DNA from 4 places in the Streptomyces sp. NPDC005566 genome. Region 4 is predicted to be linked to each of the others. Evidence: riboswitches for the same ligand, from Rfam matches in the RefSeq annotation. Region 4 holds a riboswitch; each other region holds the start of a gene.

Region 1 (4,174 bases), on a different contig from region 4:
GAACTGTGCAGGTATGCCGTGCTGTTCGGCGACCCCCAGCTCGCCCTGTCCGCGGTGCAGCGAGTGCTCGACGTCACCGCGCAGGAGGTCCAGGCGGCCGCCCAGGCGCATCTGCGTCCCGACAACCGGGCGGTCCTGGTCTACGAGCCGGTCGAGCCGGCGGACGAGGCCGAGGATGCCGCAGGCAGCACCGACGACCACGAGGGGGCCGAGAAGTGACCGACGCCGCCGTGACTGGAGTAGCGATGGAGTACCACCCGCAGCCGACCGCAGGCGAGGCCAGGCCCTGGGCCTTTCCCGCGCCCGATCGCGGCGCTCTGCCCAATGGCCTGACCGTGCTGCGCTGCCACCGCCCCGGCCAGCAGGTCGTCGCCGTGGAGATCTTCCTGGACGCGCCGCTCGACGCCGAGCCCGAGGGGCTGGACGGTGTGGCCACGATCATGGCGCGCGCGCTGTCCGAGGGCACCGACAAGCACTCCGCGGAGGAGTTCGCCGCCGAGCTGGAGCGTTGTGGTGCCACGCTCGACGCGCACGCCGACCACCCCGGTGTCCGGGTCTCGCTGGAGGTCCCGGTCTCCCGGCTCTCCAAGGCGCTCGGCCTGGTCGCCGAAGCGCTGCGGGCGCCGGCGTTCACCGAGAGCGAGGTGGAGCGCCTGGTGGGCAACCGGCTCGACGAGATTCCGCACGAGCAGGCCAACCCCGCCCGGCGTGCCGCCAAGCAGCTCTCCAAGGAGCTGTTCCCTGCCACGGCGCGGATGTCGCGTCCGCGCCAGGGCACCGAGGAGACCGTGCGCCGGATCGACGCCGCGGGCGTGCGCGCCTTCTACGACGCCCATGTCCGCCCGTCCACCGCGACGGCCGTCATCGTCGGTGATCTCACCGGGGTCGATCTGGACACGCTGCTCGCGGACACCATCGGTGACTGGTCGGGCAACGCCGGTCAGTCGCGCCCGGTGCCTCCGATCACCGCGGACGACACGGGCCGGGTAGTGATCGTGGACCGTCCCGGGGCCGTGCAGACGCAACTGCTGCTCGGCCGGATCGGCGCCGACCGGCACGACAGCGTCTGGCCCGCCCAGGTCCTGGGCACGTACTGCCTGGGCGGCACCCTCACCTCACGTCTCGACCGCGTCCTGCGCGAGGAGAAGGGCTACACCTACGGGGTCCGGGCCTTCGGCCAGGTGCTGCGTTCGACGGCACCCGGATCCGCATCCGGGGCGACCGGCGCCGCGATGCTCGCCATCAGCGGCTCCGTGGACACGGAGTCCACCGGGGCGGCCCTGGACGACCTCTGGAAGGTCCTGCGCACCCTGGCGGCCGAGGGACTGACGGACGCCGAGCGCGAGACCGCCGTACAGAACCTCGTAGGGGTCGCCCCGCTGAAGTTCGAGACGGCGGCATCGGTCGCGGGCACCCTCGCCGACCAGGTGGAGCAGCACCTCCCGGACGACTACCAGGCCCAGCTGTACGCGCGCCTGGCGGAGACCGGCACGGTGGAGGCGACGGCCGCGGTGGTCAACGCGTTCCCCGTGGACCGGCTGGTCACGGTCCTCGTGGGGGACGCTTCGCAGATCGCGGAGCCCGTGAGGGCGCTGGGTATCGGCGAGGTGTCGGTCGTCACCGGCTGACGGAACAGGACAGGGCGAACCCCGGCGAGCACGCACTCGCCGGGGTTCTCCCTTTTGTCTGATTTGGTGCAATGCGTTCCTGTATGGCCTGTGGGATGTCCGACAAAGCGACCTGTCCGTTTGGTGATTGAAAGTCGCCCGGCCTAGCGTCGGCTCGGCTGTCCGCCAGACGTATGCCGCACCCGCGGCGCCGGACAGTCATCGCCGAGTCCCCGTCAGGCGCGAGCCTGGGGAGCCGGGGACCCACGTAGTCCCTGGGGTGAATCGGATGTCCGCGTCTCGTACGAGGCGGGGAATCCGTAGGAGACCTTCCTGCTCCGAACCCGTCAGCTAACCCGGTAGGCGAGAAGGAAGGAAAGGATCAGCCCCTCCATGGCGTTCACCCGTGCCACCGGGAAGCACCGTGCCCCGAGCCGCCTGACGCGCAGGAGCGCCAAGGTCGCCGGCATCGCGGCTCTGGCCACCACCGGCGTCATCGGCGCAACGGCCTCCCCGGCCCTCGCCGCGGACTCCGAGGCCCTCACCGTCACCGGTCTGACCCAGGCCGTTGCCATCGACACCACTCTCGCCGCGCAGATCGACGCCCAGGCCGAGGCGCAGCAGCACCAGGCCGACGTCGCGGCGAAGGCGAAGGCCGAAGCTGCGGCAAAGGCAAAGGCGAAGGCCGAGGCGAAGCGCAAGGCCGAAGCCCGCGCCAAGGAGGTCCGTGAGGCCGAGGCACGCGCCGCCCGTGCCGCCGAGCGCGCCCGGCTGAACGCCTTCCACCTCCCGGTCGCCGGCTCCTCCGTGACCACCGGCTACAAGTCCAGCGGTGCCCTCTGGTCCTCCGGCAGCCACTCCGGCGTCGACTTCCGCGCCGCGTCCGGCAGCTCCGTCGTCGCGGTCGGCGCCGGTACCGTCGTCACGGCGGGCTGGGGCGGCGCGTACGGCAACAACATCGTGCTCCGGATGACGGACGGCACCTACACCCAGTACGGCCACCTCTCCTCGATCGGCGTGTCCGTCGGACAGAGCGTCACCTCGGGGCAGCAGATAGGCCTGTCGGGCTCCACCGGCAACTCCACCGGACCGCACCTGCACTTCGAGGCGCGGACCACCCCGGAGTACGGGTCCGACATGGATCCCGTCGCCTACCTCCGAGCGCACGGTCTCCAGGTCTGAGACCTCGTACCGCACAGCTTCCCGAAGGCCCCGGCACCCGCCGGGGCCTTCGTCGTGCCGCGCCCCGGGACTGCTCCGCCGCGAACCGCCGGAGAAGTACTCGTCGGCTGGAAGATATCCATGGATTCCGCTCCGCCATCGGAAATTGCGACTGATTGCAATAGAGTCACAGAACAGGCGTCGATCGGCCGCGTTACGCGGGGATTAAGGCGGAGGTTCGGACATGCGCATTCCCGCGCATTCGGTATGCACGGCAATCCGTGACGACATCGTCTCCGGTGTCTTCGAACGCGGCAGCCGCCTCACCGAGGAGGTGCTCGCACGTCGGTACGGGGTCTCCCGCGTCCCGGTGCGCGAGGCACTGCGCACCCTGGAGTCCGAGGGGTTCGTCGTCACCCGCCGGCACGCCGGTGCCTGCGTCGCCGAGCCCACGGAGCAGGAGGCCGCCGACCTCCTGGAGATCCGCATGCTCCTGGAGCCGCTGGGCGCCGCGCGTGCCGCCCAGCGCCGTACCGAGGCCCACCTCAAGGTGCTCCGAGGCCTGGTCAGACTGGGGCAGGAGCGGGTCCGCCGGGGCGAGGGGGAGGATCTGCGCTCGCTGGGCGGCTGGTTCCACGAGACGCTGGCCCAGGCGTCGGCCAGCCCCGCCCTCATCGCGCTGCTCACCCAGCTCAGGCACAAGATCACCTGGATGTACGCGGTCGAGCATCCGGCCCGCCCCGCCGATTCCTGGGCCGAGCACGGCGCCATCGTGGACGCCGTGGCGCGCGGTGACGCGGAGCGGGCCAGGGTGCTCGCGGCCCAGCACGCCGAGCGGGCCACCGCCGCCCACCGCCTGCGGCGCACGGACCGGCCGGGCCGCACGACCGGTCCGGCCCGGGTGAGGACTTCGCAACATTCTGTAAACATCGCAGGTGTCCGGCATTAACAATGGCGCCGTATACAAAGAAGTGAATTCGGAAGGGCTTTCTTTATGCTGCCCGAATTCGGGTCTTCGTCACGGTGGTCCGGGGCTTCCCGGAAACGAGAAAGCCACGGTTCCCGATGGGGATACCGCGGCTTTGTCGAGGAAGTAATTCCTGCCCGGAGCGGGCGGAATCAGACGGTCTCCGGAAGCTCCTCGAGCCCCTCGGTGACCAGCTTCGCCAGACGGTCCAGGGCGGCTTCGGCGTCGTCCGCCTCGGACGCGAGCACGATCTCCTCGCCACCCTGGGCACCCAGGCCGAGCACCGCGAGCATGGAGGCGGCGTTCACCGGGTTGCCGTCGGCCTTGGCGATCGTCACGGGGACGCCGGAGGCCGTGGCGGCACGGACGAAGATGGATGCGGGGCGGGCGTGCAGGCCCTCGGCCCAACCGACGTTGACGCGGCGCTCAGCCATGGTTC
Region 2 (4,174 bases), on a different contig from region 4:
CGTGAGACCGAACATCGCCAAGCTGATCTGGAACGAGGGCGTGAAGAAGAGGTGAGCCGGACGACCGTCGGACTGCCGGCCGCCGCAAGGGCGTTCCTCGCCATGCCCCGCACGGCCACGCTGACCAGCCTCCGCCCGGACGGGTCCCCGCACGTCACGCCTGTCCGCTTCACCTTCGACGCGTCCGCCGGCCTGGTCCGGGTGACCACCCGGGCGGGAGCCCGCAAGACCCGGAACGTGGCGGCAGGTGGGGCTTCGGCCCGTGTCGCCCTCTGCCAGGCGGAGGGCTTCCGCTGGCTCACTCTCGAAGGCCGGGCCGACGTCACCGACGACCCCGCGCGCCTGGCCGAGGCCGTTCGCCGCTACACCGCCCGCTACCACGTGGCCCCGCCCGCCCCGCCGGACCTGGTCGTCGTAGAAATGACCGTCGAACGCGTCCTGAGCCTCAATCTCTGAATCTCCCGTACAGAAAGCAGTGACACGCGATGCCCACCCTTCCCGTCCTCGATTCCACCCTCCACCACCGCGAGTCCGGCGACCCCGACGGGCTGCCGTTCGTCTTCCTCCACGGCAACCCCACCTCCTCCCACCTGTGGCGGAACGTCCTGCCGGGCGTGGCCGCGCCCGGCCGCCGTCTCCTGGCCCCCGACCTCATCGGCATGGGCGACTCCGGCAAGCCCGACCTCGCCTACTCCTTCGACGACCACGCCCGCTACCTCGACGCCTGGTTCGACGCCCTCGGCCTTGCCGAGGCCGTCCTCGTCGGCCACGACTGGGGTGGCGCGCTCGCCTTCGACCGCGCCGCCCGCCTCCCGGGCAGCGTGCGCGGCCTCGCCTTCACCGAGACGATCATCAAACCGTTGGTCGGCGATGATTTCCCGTCTGCCGGACGGGAGTTGTTCACCCTTCTGCGCACTCCCGGAGTGGGTGAGGAGATGATCCTGGAGAAGTCGCTGTTCATCGATGCGCTCCCGGACACGCTGGCCACCCCACTGGATCCGGCCGATCTCGAGGTCTACCGCCGCCCCTTCCCGACCCCGCACAGCCGCCGCCCGGTACTGGCGTGGACGCGCATGATGCCACTGGACTCCGAACCCGCCGACGTCGTGGCCCGCATCGAGCGCTACGACGCCTGGCTGGCCGCCAGTCCCGAAGTTCCCAAGCTGCTTGCCGCGTTCGATCCGGGCCCGGGCGCGATGACCGATCAGAGGGCCGTCGCCTGGTGCGAGGAGAACATCGCGGGTCTGGAGGTCTCCCGCCACGGCTTGGCCGGACACCACTCCCCGGAGGACCGCCCCGCGGAACTGGCTGCGGCAATCAACGCTTGGGCCGACCGCCACGGGCTGGCACGCCCGTAGGAGTCCCCCGATGCGGAAGTGCCACCACAGGCCCGCCTCCCGCCGAGGAGTGCACGCGCCTCAACCACCGTCACCACCGTCACCATCGAACACCGTGCTGCGGAGCCGACGGCCTCCCGCGCGCCCGGCAAGACATTCGAACAGTTGTCGCGTCAACGGCTGCGCCGGTGCCCCCCGAAGCCCGGACACGCCCGATGCGCGGATCAATATTCCTCGCTCGTTCGGCGTAGACCATCCCCCTCACGGGGGACAGCTCAACTTGCGCAGGACGCGCGGACACTGAGCGGAATTAACCGTTCCGCTGCTGGTACGGGGCCGGTCACGCAGCGTCGCCTCAGCTTCGGCCCCACCTCGTCCACCCGAACGGATCAGCCGTGATGACTCTCACATAACGACCTTCAGCGCGGAAATCCGGCAGCCCGTGAGTAAAGATCCCTGGGACGACAAGCCCCCGCCACCGCGACGGGGCGGTCCGGGCGGACGCCGAGTCCTGCCGCTGTCCGGATGCCTGGTCGACAGAAGTGGATCGGCAGGAGTGGAGGACCCGAGCGCAACGGGTCGACGGGATATCCCTTCGACCCTCGGGGTGAAGCCGCCAAGTGCGGCCGGGCAACTTCGCCAGCCCGAACCCGACAGGTCATCCTTCACAGGCGGCTGACGAAGGGTTGCGCATGACTGCGCAGGTTCATGTCCCGTCTCTTTTCGCCCGGGTCGGTACGGCCTCGGTTCTCACATTCGCTGTAGGCACAACCATGCTCGCCCCCGGCCTCGTCGACGAGGCCGAGGCCGCTGCCCACTCGACGAGGGCGCTCGACATCGCCGCCTCGAAGAAGGGATCGCCCTACAGGTACGGCGCCAGCGGCCCCCACCGCTTCGACTGTTCGGGCCTCACGCTCTACTCGTTCAAGAAGGCGGGCAAGAAGCTCCCCCGCACGGCCCAGCAGCAGTACAACAAGACCCGTCACATCTCCTCGTCGCAACGGCGGCGCGGCGACCTGGTCTTCTTCCATGCGGGCCGGAGTGTCTACCACGTGGGCATCTACGCCGGCGGCGGCAAGATCTGGCACTCGCCGAAGACCGGGGCGGTGGTCCGGCTGGAACGGATCTGGTCGAAGAGCATCTGGTACGGGCGGGTCCGCTGACGGCCGCCCCCGGCTGACACCCCCGTCGGCCGTCCCTGCCGGTCCCACCCGGGCGCCGGTCCCACCCGGGGGCCGGTCCCACCCGGGGGCCGGTCCCACCCGGGGGCCGGTCCCACCCGGGGGCCGGTCCCACCCGGGGGCCGGTCCCGCGCCGAGTCAGTGCAGCAGGGGCCCGGTCACCAGCACGAGCCCCAGCGCCGTGAGCGCCGCGCCGCTGCCGCCCTCGATCGCGCGGGCGGTACGCGGCCGGCGCAGCCATCGGCCGAGGCGGTCCACCAACAGGGCCACGGCCGGGAACCAGAGGAGCGCCAGCAGCACGACCACGGCCGCCAGCAGCAGGGTTCTGGGAAGCGGCGGCTGCCCGTCGGGGACGAACTGGGGCAGCAGGCTGAGGAAGAGCACAGGCGCCTTCGGGTTCAGGGCGTTGGTCAGGAAGCCCTGGCGCAGTGCCCGTACCGGCCCCAGCTCGGTTGCGGGCGCCTCATCCGGTGCGGAGGCGCCCGCAACCGCCCGCCGCCGGACCGCGTACAGGGCGCTCACTCCCAGGTGGAGCACATAGGCACCACCGAGCAGTTGCACGGTGCGGAACAGGACGGGCATCGCCACCAGCACCGCCGCGAGTCCGGCGACGGCCAGCGCGGTGTGCACGAGCAGTCCCCCGGCGACACCCAGCGCCGCCGCCATGCCGGTCCGGCGCGAGGCGAGGGCGTTGCGTACGACCACGGTGAAGTCCGCGCCGGGCAGGGCGACCATTCCCGCGGCGACCGGGACGAAAGCGAGCAGTTGTGCGTCCATGGGTACACCCTGACCCGGCCGGCCCTTTAGCGTGTACTTGCAATCTTCTGGGTCTGCCAAAAGGAATGCTTTATGTACGATCCGACGCGGCTGGCCGCACTCGTGGCGGTCGCCGAGGCCGGTTCGATCACGAAGGCGGCCGCGCGGCTCGGCTACACAGCGCCCGCCCTCTCCCAGCAGCTCGCGAAACTGGAGCGGGAGGCCGGGGCCGCCCTGCTGGTGCGCCACCATCGCGGGGCGCGCCTGACGGCTGCCGGTGAACTGCTGGCCGGGCGTGCCCGACGGGTCCTGGACGAGATGGACCAGGCGCGGCACGAGCTGGCCCGGCTCGCGGGACTGTCGGGAGGGCGGCTGCGGGTCGGCACCTTCACCACGGCCGGCATTCATCTGCTGCCGCCGGTGCTCAGTGCGTTCCGGCGTGCCCACCCGGACGTGGAACTCACCGTGACCGACTACGAGCCGCCCGGCGGGGTCGCCGCCGTGGCCGCGGGAGACGTGGATCTGGCGCTGACCCATGCGTACGAACCGGCTGTCGCCGATCCGCTGCCCGCCGGGGTGTCCGCCGAGCCACTGCTGGTCGAGGAGCTCGTACTGATCACGGCCGTGGGGCAGGCGCTGTCCGAGGGCAGCGGCCGACTCCCGGTTGCCGAGCTGGCGGGCCGTCCGCTGATCAGCAGTGCACCCGCGCATCCCCCCAGGCAGGGGGTGGAGCGCGCACTGGCCGATGCCGGGGCGACACCTGCCGTGGTGTGCGAGTCCCCCGGTTACGCGCTGGTGTGCGCTCTGGTCAGCGCGGGCGTCGGCGTGGCCGTGGTGCCCGAGATGGTTGCGTCGATGTCTCCGACGCCGCTCGCAGTGCGGCGCCTCGACCCCTCTGCC
Region 3 (4,174 bases), on a different contig from region 4:
GAGCGCGAGCAGGAGCTGCTGCACCACCTGTGGCAGCGCCGGGAGGTCGCCGGCCCTGCCCTGACGTACGCGGCCCACGCGACGGGCCGGTACCGGGCCCTGCGCGGCGCGGCGTCCATGGGCCCGGCCGCGGTTCCGTCCCCCCGCAGGTTCCCGCAGCCGGACCCGTACCAGCAGCGGCCCGCCCCGTATCCGCAGCAGCTCCCCGCACCCCACCGGCACTACGGCGGGTACAACCCGTATCTGCACGACGGTCACCAGCAGAACGGCCGGCCACCCCCCGCGTAACCGGGCGAGGTGTCAGGCGGATGCTTCGGTGAGGTCCGCGAGGTCCTCGTCGGTCAGCCGCAGGTCTGCCACCGCCACCAATGCGGGCACCTGCCCGACCGTGCGGGCGGACGCGATCGGCGCGGCGACGGTCGGCCGGGCGGCAAGCCAGGCCAGCGCGACCGTGGCGATCTCCGCGTCGTGCTCCTGGGCCGCCCTGTCGAGCGCCGCGAGCACCTTGCGGCCGCGTTCCGACTCCAGGTGCCTGGCCGCGCCGTCGGCCCGCGCGCTGTCGACCGCTGTGCCGGGCCGGTACTTGCCGGTGAGGAAGCCCGAGGCCAGTGCGAAGTACGGGACGGCGGCGAGGCCCGCCTTCGCCGCCGTGTCCTGGAGCTCGCCCTCGTAGGTGTCGCGCGAGACGAGGTTGTAGTGCGGCTGCAGCGCGACGTAGCGGGCGAGGCCCTCGCGCTCGGAGAACTCCAGGGAGGCCCGGAGCCGCTCGGGGCTGATGTTGGAAGCGGCGATCTCACGCACCTTGCCCTCCTTCACCAGCTGGTCGAGCGCGGTGATGATCTCCTCCACGGGGACGGTCTCGTCGTCGAAGTGCGTGTAGTAGAGGTCGATGTGGTCGGTGCCGAGCCGGCGCAGCGAGGCCTCGGCGGCGCCCTTGATGGTCGCGCCGGCGAGCCCCTTGAACTCGGGGTGGGCGCCGACCTTCGTGGCGACGACGATGTCGGAGCGGTTGGAGCGCGACGCGAGCCACTTGCCGACGAGCGTCTCCGACTCGCCGCCTTCGTTGCCCGGGGCCCAGGCGGAGTACGAGTCGGCCGTGTCGATGAAGTTGCCGCCGGCCGCGGCGTACGCGTCCAGGACGGCGAAGGACCCGTCCTCATCGGCCGTCCAGCCGAAGACGTTGCCGCCCAGTGCGAGCGGGAAGACCTGGAGGCTCGAGGAACCGAGTGTGCGGAGTGAAGTCATACCTGGAACAAACCAGTCCGCTCAGGCGACTATTCCGATGGATGCGGACCACGGGCAGACCGGCAGCCCTGACGTCGGGGGGGTGCGCCAGGGCCGCCGGAGTTCAGGTGGGCCGTCCGCCGGGGTTCAGCTGACCCGTCCGCCCGCGCGAACGCTCGGCGGAGAACCGGGGAAGCCGCCCGCCCGCGCGAACGCTCGGCGGAGAACCGGGGAAGGCCCGACGGAAGCACCTCCGAGCAGCACGGAGAACCGGCGAGGGCTCGGCGGAAGCGCCGCGGAGCCCTCGGACCGGGAGTACTCAGATGGAGAGGCCCTTGCTGCGCAGCCAGCTCATCGGGTCGATGCCCGAGCCGTCCGCGGTGTGGACCTCCAGGTGGAGGTGAGGGCCGGTCACATTGCCGGTGGCGCCCACGCGGCCGATGGTCTCACCGGTGGTGACCCGCTGGCCGGCGGTGACGTCCATCGAGGACTGGTGGCTGTACGAGATCTCCGTACCGTCGTCCAGCTCGATGACGGTGTGGTACCCGTACGAACCCGACCAGCCCGCCGACTTCACCGTGCCGCTGTGCACAGCCTTGATCGGGGTGCCCGTAGGCGCCGCGAAGTCGAGACCGGTGTGGTAGCCGGAGGACCACATCGAACCGGCCTGGCCGAAGGTCGAGGTGATCGTGTACGAGGAGGTCGGGAGGGCGTAGCTGGCGGCGAGCTTGGCGAGGCGCTCGGCCTCGGCCTTCTTCTTCGCCGCGATCTCCGCAGCCTTCTTCTCGGCGGCGGCCTTCGCCTCGGCGTCGCTCTGCTGCTTCGCGGCCTTGGCGGCCGCCTCCTCGGCTGCCGCCTTCTCCTCCGCGGCCTTGGCCTCGGCCTCGGCTCCGGCCTGCTGCTGCTCGGCCTGCTGGAGGATGCGGGCGCGCAGCGCCTCACCGGCGTTGCTCGTGCCCTGCTCGGCCTCGGCGGCCGTGATGCCGGCGGTGGTGAGCGGGGAGGCCGTGGCGACGGTGCCGTTGTCCGCGGAGTCGTCCGACATGAACGCGCTCACGCCGGGCAGGGACTTGGCGTCGGGGAGATTGTCCGCGATGGAATCGGGAAGGGAAATGGAGACCGGCGGCTTGCTCTGCGCAGTGGCCATGCCACCCGCGCCGACGGCCGCGATGACGCCGACACCGAGGACGGTGGAGCTACGGGCGAGGCCACGCTGCTTGGCTACGCGGTGCCTGCCGCGTACGGGACGGATGGACTCCTCGGTGGGGTTCCATTCCTCCCATGTCCTGCCCTCGTCACCGAAGCTGTCGGACCTGAAGGGTGACGGGGCCTCGGGGGCAGGCTGATTGGACGCCACGTGGGCGCACTCCTTTCCTTCCTTCTCGCCTACCGGGTTAGCTGACGGGTTCGGAGCAGGAAGGTCTCCTACGGGCCCCTCTGCCTCTCACGAGACACAGGTGTCCGATTCACCCCATGTAGGTGGTTCCCCGGTTTCCTTGCGGAATTCGGCGCTCGCGCACGGTGCCGCCTCTTGCGACGACTGGGACAACCGCGCTGCGTTATCGAACGTTAATAGACACACGGGCCCGATTCCAAGCTGTTCCCGTTGATCATTCACGGCTTTGACGTGGACTTTCATGGAATTAACGGTCCGAAACGGGCGAGTTGAGTATTCCCCGCCGGGGCATCAGTTTCTGACGTTGCATCACATGTTATGCGGAGCGGCGTCCTTCGACTACACACCGTGGCAACCGCTCATCCATCGCCTCGCCCCACGATCTTCACAGTCGTCCGCCGCTCCGGCTGCCCCCGGGCGGGCCGGCCGACCGCGAGCAGCGCCATGTCGTCCACGGCATGGCCCCCCGTGTGGAGCCGCACGTCGTCGGTGAGCGCCGAGAGCAGTTCGTCGGGCCCCGGGAAGATCCGGCCGCGCAGCCGGGCCGCCGGGTCGTAGAAGACCCCGTCCGCGTCCCGCGCTTCGGAGAGGCCGTCCGTGAACACCAGGAGCGTCGCCCCGGCAGGCAGCTCCCACTCGTCCGACCGGTCCGGCCACACCCCCAGGTCCATCCCGATCGGCAGCGCGGGCGCGGTCGGCGCCAGCACCTCGAGCGCCCCGTCCGTGTGCAGCAGGATCGGCTCGGGGTGGCCGCGGTTGACGATCCGCAGCCTGCCCGAACCCACCGGGATCTCGGCGAGCACGGCGGTGACGAACCCCTCCATGGAGTCGAGCCCGCCGCGCCGTGTCCCCTCCCGCGCCAGCGCCCGCTCCAGCCGCTGCGCCACGCCCTCCAGCGACAGCTCCTGCTCGGCGGCCTCCCGGAACGCCCCGATCACCACGGCCACCGCCTCCACGGCGGCCAGCCCCTTGCCCCGTACGTCCCCGACGACCAGCCGCACCCCGTGCGGGGTGTCCGCGACGGCGAACAGGTCACCGCCGACGAACTCGTCCGCCTGCGCCGCCTCGTACCGCGCCGCAACCAGCAGCCCGCCGATCCGGTCCTCCGGTGTCGGGAGCACCGCGCGCATCGCGGTCTCCGCGATGACCCGGGCGGAGGCCAGCTGCTCGTTGCTGCGCCGGACGACGCCGTTGATGACGACGGCGAGCGCGGAAACGGTGACCAGGGTGATCAGCTCGGTGACCGGGGCGACGTCCGAGATGGTGTCGTCGTACAACCGGATGGCCAGGACCGTCAGGATCGCGGCCACAGCCGTACGGATCGTGCTCGCCAGCGAGAAGAACGGTGCGGCGATCAGCGGGGCCGCCGCGAACAGGGGGACGGCACTGACCTCGGGCGGCGTAGCGAGGTCGAAGACCAGCCCGGCCGCGATCATCAGAGCGGGCAGCAGACGTACGAACCGCCGCGTGCGGGCACCTCCAGCAGCTCCGCCGCGCCGCCTCTCCCGCTTCCCCACCTGTGCACTCCTGCCCGGTCCGCCCACGGCTGCGGAC
Region 4 (4,174 bases):
GCGAAGGGCCTCGGAGAACGACTCGGCGCCGATCGGCGCGATCATGAACTCCTGGATGTCCACGTTGGAGTCGGCGTGCGAGCCGCCGTTCAGGATGTTCATCATCGGAACGGGCAGCAGGTGCGCGTTCGGGCCGCCGAGGTAGCGGAACAGCGGCAGGTCGGACGCCTCGGACGCGGCGTGGGCCACGGCCAGCGAGACGCCGAGGATGGCGTTGGCGCCGAGGGAGCCCTTGTTCTCGGTGGCGTCGAGGTCGAACATCGCCTGGTCGATGAGGCGCTGCTCGGTGGCGTCGTACCCGACGAGCTCCGGGCCGATCTGCTCGATGACGGCGAGGACGGCCTTCTCGACACCCTTGCCGTGGTAGCGGTTGGGGTCACCGTCGCGAAGCTCGATGGCCTCGAACGCACCGGTGGAGGCGCCGGACGGAACAGCAGCACGTCCCGTGCTGCCGTCGTCGAGGCCAACCTCGACCTCGACCGTGGGGTTTCCCCGGGAGTCGAGGATTTCCCTGGCTACGACGACGTCGATGGACGGCACGAGGCATCTCCTTCTGGGATATGACGCTGGTTGTGCAGGGTCACTGTGGCCTTGCGCCCCGAGCCTAACCGGCTCTGCCCCCTGCGTCGGCCGACCGCCCGTCCCCTGGGACGAAAAAGGACCCAAGGGCTTGCATTCCGGGCAAAGGTCCAGAAATCTACTGACCGGTAACCGCAAGAGTTGAACGATCCCGTCCGCGGTGGGCCCGTGCGGCACACCGCGGACACGACCCCGGCCCGGCGCACACGGGGGTGAGTGCGCCGGGCCGGGAGGGAACACGTCGGGTGCCGCCGGACACCCTTCCGCGGCCCTGAAGCCTTCGGGGAGGAGAGACCCGGGACTACTTCAGGTGGAGCTGCTGACCCGGGAAGATCAGGTCGGCGTCCTCGACGATGTCGTCGTTGAGCTTGAACAGCTTCTGCCAGCCGCCCTTGACCTTCTTCGCGTCGGCGATCGTGCTCAGGGTGTCGCCGGCCTTCACCTTGTACTCGCCGTCACCCTTCTTGACCTTGTCGCCGGTCGGGGTCGTGACGGTCTTCGAGGCCTCGGGGGCGGTGCGCTTCTCGCTGCGCGTGGTGGGCTGCTCGGCCTTGCGCTCCGGCTGGGCGGCCTTGTCGGCGCTCGGCGCGGCGGTGTCGACACCCGGGTCCACACCGTCGTTGGTCAGGCCGCCGGCACCGGCGCAGGCCCAGGCGCCCGGGCCCTGCAGGTCGAGAAGCTTCTCGGCTGCGGTGATCTGCTGAGCCTTGGTGGCCAGGTCGGCGCGGGCGGCGAACTGCGTACCGCCGGCGGCTGCCCAGCTGGACTGCGAGAACTGCAGACCGCCGTAGTAGCCGTTGCCGGTGTTGATGGACCAGTTGCCACCGGACTCGCACTGCGCGACGGCGTCCCACGTGGCGACGGAAGCGGCGGAGGCGCCGGTCGCACCCATCAGCGGGACGGCGACCGCGGCACCGGCGACGCCGGCCAGGGTGGCGATACGGACGGCCTTGGACGGGCGACGGTGCTTGCCCTTGCTCGAAAGCAGCATGGTTCTCCTCACCGACGCCTACGAGGTGAGCTGTCGGGTTCGGGCCTGTGAGTTGCCCGGTCGCTCGCACTGGCGAGCGACTTCACCCCGAGCCGACCCTCACCCGTCTTCCGACGGCCGGGTCCGGCACTTACCTGGGTCCCCCGCTCCTGCCTACGGCGCTTTACGCGTCGAATCCCTTCGGCCGACGGCAGGATTCGGCGTGACGGTCGAAGGTGCCCGCGGTGCGAGCGGTTCCGACCGTAAACATAGGCAACCCCCACATTCAAAGATGGACATCACGGACAATCAGCCCGTACTCGCACCGGGCGAGGGATCATTTCCGCAGGTCGGAGGCGTCGTCGGCGAACCCGGCGGGCGAGACGCGTGAGTTGACGCAAAGAGACCCATGTCTCACTTAGACATAAGTGGACATAGGCCTCTGAACTGCCCCCGCTTTTGGGGTGTTTTCCCGAATTGGATCAGTTGCCGACAGCGGCTTCCGCACCGGCCTCGGCGCTCTTCTCGTCCGCCTGGGCGCCCAGGTCGAGACCCAGGTCGAGGTTCTGCCCGGGAAGGATCAGGTCCGGGTCGGAGCCCAGCTCGTCCTTGTTCGCCTCGTAGAGCGCCGTCCAGCCGCCGGGCAGCTCCTGCGCGTCCGCGATCGCCCAGAGGTTGTCTCCGGTGCGGACGGTGTAGGTGCCGTCGCCGCCCTTGCGCGCTTCGGCGTCACCGCGCGACGCGTGCCGACCGGACTCGCGCCCGTCCGTCGAGCCCGCACCGGCGCTCGCCTCCGGGGCCGGAGTGCCGCGGTGCTTACCGCCCGGCGCTTCCGTCGATCCGTCGGAGGCCTCGGACGTCTCGGGCGAGGGAGAGGAGTCGGACGTGTCGGATCCGGTCGACTTGTCGACCTTGCCGGTATCGCCACCCCTGCTGTCCGTGTTCCTGTTCCCGCTCGCGTTGTCCGACGCATCGGACGAGGGGGTGTCCGACGCGTCGCCGGACGGGGTCGCGTCGTCCGACGGCTCGGTGGTCGGCTCACTGCCCGGGTCGACACCCGGGAGCGTGTTGTCGAGTGCGAGTCCGGAGATCACCGCGCAGCTGGCCCACGCCGTCACCCCCTGGTCGTCGAGCACCTTCTCCGCCACGGATATCTGCTGCGAGCGGCTGGCCAGGTCGGCGCGGGGCGCGAACGCCGTGCCGCCGTAGGCCGACCAGGTGTCCTGCGAGAGCTGCAGGCCGCCGTAGTAGCCGTTGCCGAGGTCGGCGCTCCACATGCCACCGCTCTCGCACTCGGCGACCCGGTCCCAGGTCGAGGCGTCGGCTGCGTGCGCACCCGTTGCGCCGAGCAGCGGGATGGCGATGGCCGACCCTGTGACGCCTGCGGCGACGACGATGGCGGGTGCCTGCCGAGGGCGACGGTGTCTGCCGTTCGCGGAGCCCATGGGATTGCCTTCCGTGTGACTGACGTGTGACTGGTGAGTCGAACGGTGAACCTAGCCGCACTCGAACGTGTGTCACAAGTCGATGCAGCGGAGATCACGTGAAAGTCACAGAGTTGACAGAGTGTCACTTTTTCCGAGCGGCGTCCCGGGACCGAACTCCACAGGAAGAGTGCGCAGTCCACGCATGATGAGCCCGCCCCGCCAGCGCAAATCGGTAGGTTCTGCAGCGAGCCGCAGGTCGGGGAGGCGTCGCAGCAGCGTCGCCAATGCCGCCCGGCCCTCCAGCCTGGCCAGCGGTGCACCCAGGCAGTAGTGGATGCCGTGCCCGTACCCGAGGTGCTGATTGTCACTCCGTGCGAGATCCAGCGTGTCCGCATCGCGGAAGCGCTCCGGGTCCCGGTCGGCGGCGGCGAGCACCACGAGAACGGGGTCCCCGGCCCCGATGCGCTGTCCGCCCAGCGTCACGGGTTCCGTGGCGTACCTCCAGGTGGCGAGCTCCACCGGACCGTCGTACCGCAGCAACTCCTCGATCCCCGTGGCCAGCAGCTCCGTCTCCCCCGCCTCGATCGAGCGCTGGAGCAGCTCGCGCTGTTCCGGGTTGCGGAGCAGCGCGTAGGTGCCGTTGCCGATGAGGTTGACCGTGGTCTCGAAGCCGGCGAACAGCAGGATGAAGGCCATCGCCGCGGCTTCGTTCTCGGTCAGGTGCTCGCCGTGGTCACTTGCCCGGATCAGTCCCGAGATCAGGTCGTCGCCGGGATTCTCCCGTTTGCGGTGGATGAGTTCGGCAAGGTAGCCGCGCATCTTCTTGACCGACCTGGCCACTCCGCCGCGCGGACCGCCGCCGTGCCTGATCATCATGCCCGCCCAGTCCCGGAAGTCGTCCTGGTCCTCCGGGGGCACCCCCAGCAGGTCACAGATCGCGTAGATGGGGAGCGGGAAGGCGAAGTCGTGGATGAGGTCCGCCTTCCCCTCCTCGATGAACGTGTCGATGAGGCGGTCCGTCAGCTCCTGCACGCGGGGCGCGAACTCCGCGACGCGGCGCGGGGTGAACGCCTTGGTGACGAGCCGGCGCAGGCGGGTGTGGTCCGGCGGGTCGATGTTCAGGAGGTGCGTCATCAGGTCCGCCTGGCGCTCCCCCGGGATGCCCGTCTTCCCCTTGGCGTTCGCCGGCCCGGCGTGG

What was found. Region 4 has a riboswitch for cyclic di-AMP ahead of ABZS61_RS09645 (transglycosylase family protein). Riboswitches for the same ligand answer to the same signal wherever they lie in the genome.
Region 1: another riboswitch for cyclic di-AMP. It lies ahead of ABZS61_RS28540 (M23 family metallopeptidase); the one in region 4 lies ahead of ABZS61_RS09645 (transglycosylase family protein).
Region 2: another riboswitch for cyclic di-AMP. It lies ahead of ABZS61_RS25670 (C40 family peptidase); the one in region 4 lies ahead of ABZS61_RS09645 (transglycosylase family protein).
Region 3: another riboswitch for cyclic di-AMP. It lies ahead of ABZS61_RS22005 (M23 family metallopeptidase); the one in region 4 lies ahead of ABZS61_RS09645 (transglycosylase family protein).

The regions. Positions count from the first base shown of each region.
Region 1 covers NZ_JBEXDB010000020.1:109,330-113,503, forward strand. The annotation lists gene ABZS61_RS28530 (pitrilysin family protein) at 1-219, shown strand, start outside; gene ABZS61_RS28535 (pitrilysin family protein) at 246-1,628, shown strand; cyclic di-AMP (ydaO/yuaA leader) riboswitch at 1,821-1,988, shown strand; gene ABZS61_RS28540 (M23 family metallopeptidase) at 2,001-2,789, shown strand; gene ABZS61_RS28545 (GntR family transcriptional regulator) at 3,013-3,717, shown strand; gene ABZS61_RS28550 (HPr family phosphocarrier protein) at 3,888-4,169, opposite strand.
Region 2 covers NZ_JBEXDB010000017.1:92,372-96,545, forward strand. The annotation lists gene ABZS61_RS25655 (NAD(P)H-binding protein) at 1-55, shown strand, start outside; gene ABZS61_RS25660 (TIGR03618 family F420-dependent PPOX class oxidoreductase) at 52-456, shown strand; gene ABZS61_RS25665 (haloalkane dehalogenase) at 486-1,358, shown strand; cyclic di-AMP (ydaO/yuaA leader) riboswitch at 1,854-2,027, shown strand; gene ABZS61_RS25670 (C40 family peptidase) at 2,030-2,500, shown strand; gene ABZS61_RS25675 (LysE family translocator) at 2,657-3,295, opposite strand; gene ABZS61_RS25680 (LysR family transcriptional regulator) at 3,368-4,174, shown strand, end outside.
Region 3 covers NZ_JBEXDB010000013.1:226,535-230,708, reverse strand. The annotation lists gene ABZS61_RS22015 (PrsW family intramembrane metalloprotease) at 1-288, shown strand, start outside; gene ABZS61_RS22010 (aldo/keto reductase) at 301-1,245, opposite strand; gene ABZS61_RS22005 (M23 family metallopeptidase) at 1,544-2,581, opposite strand; cyclic di-AMP (ydaO/yuaA leader) riboswitch at 2,593-2,745, opposite strand; gene ABZS61_RS22000 (PP2C family protein-serine/threonine phosphatase) at 2,980-4,137, opposite strand.
Region 4 covers NZ_JBEXDB010000005.1:106,208-110,381, forward strand. The annotation lists gene eno (phosphopyruvate hydratase) at 1-540, opposite strand, end outside; gene ABZS61_RS09645 (transglycosylase family protein) at 881-1,570, opposite strand; cyclic di-AMP (ydaO/yuaA leader) riboswitch at 1,571-1,741, opposite strand; gene ABZS61_RS09650 (transglycosylase family protein) at 2,032-2,994, opposite strand; gene ABZS61_RS09655 (cytochrome P450) at 3,100-4,174, opposite strand, start outside.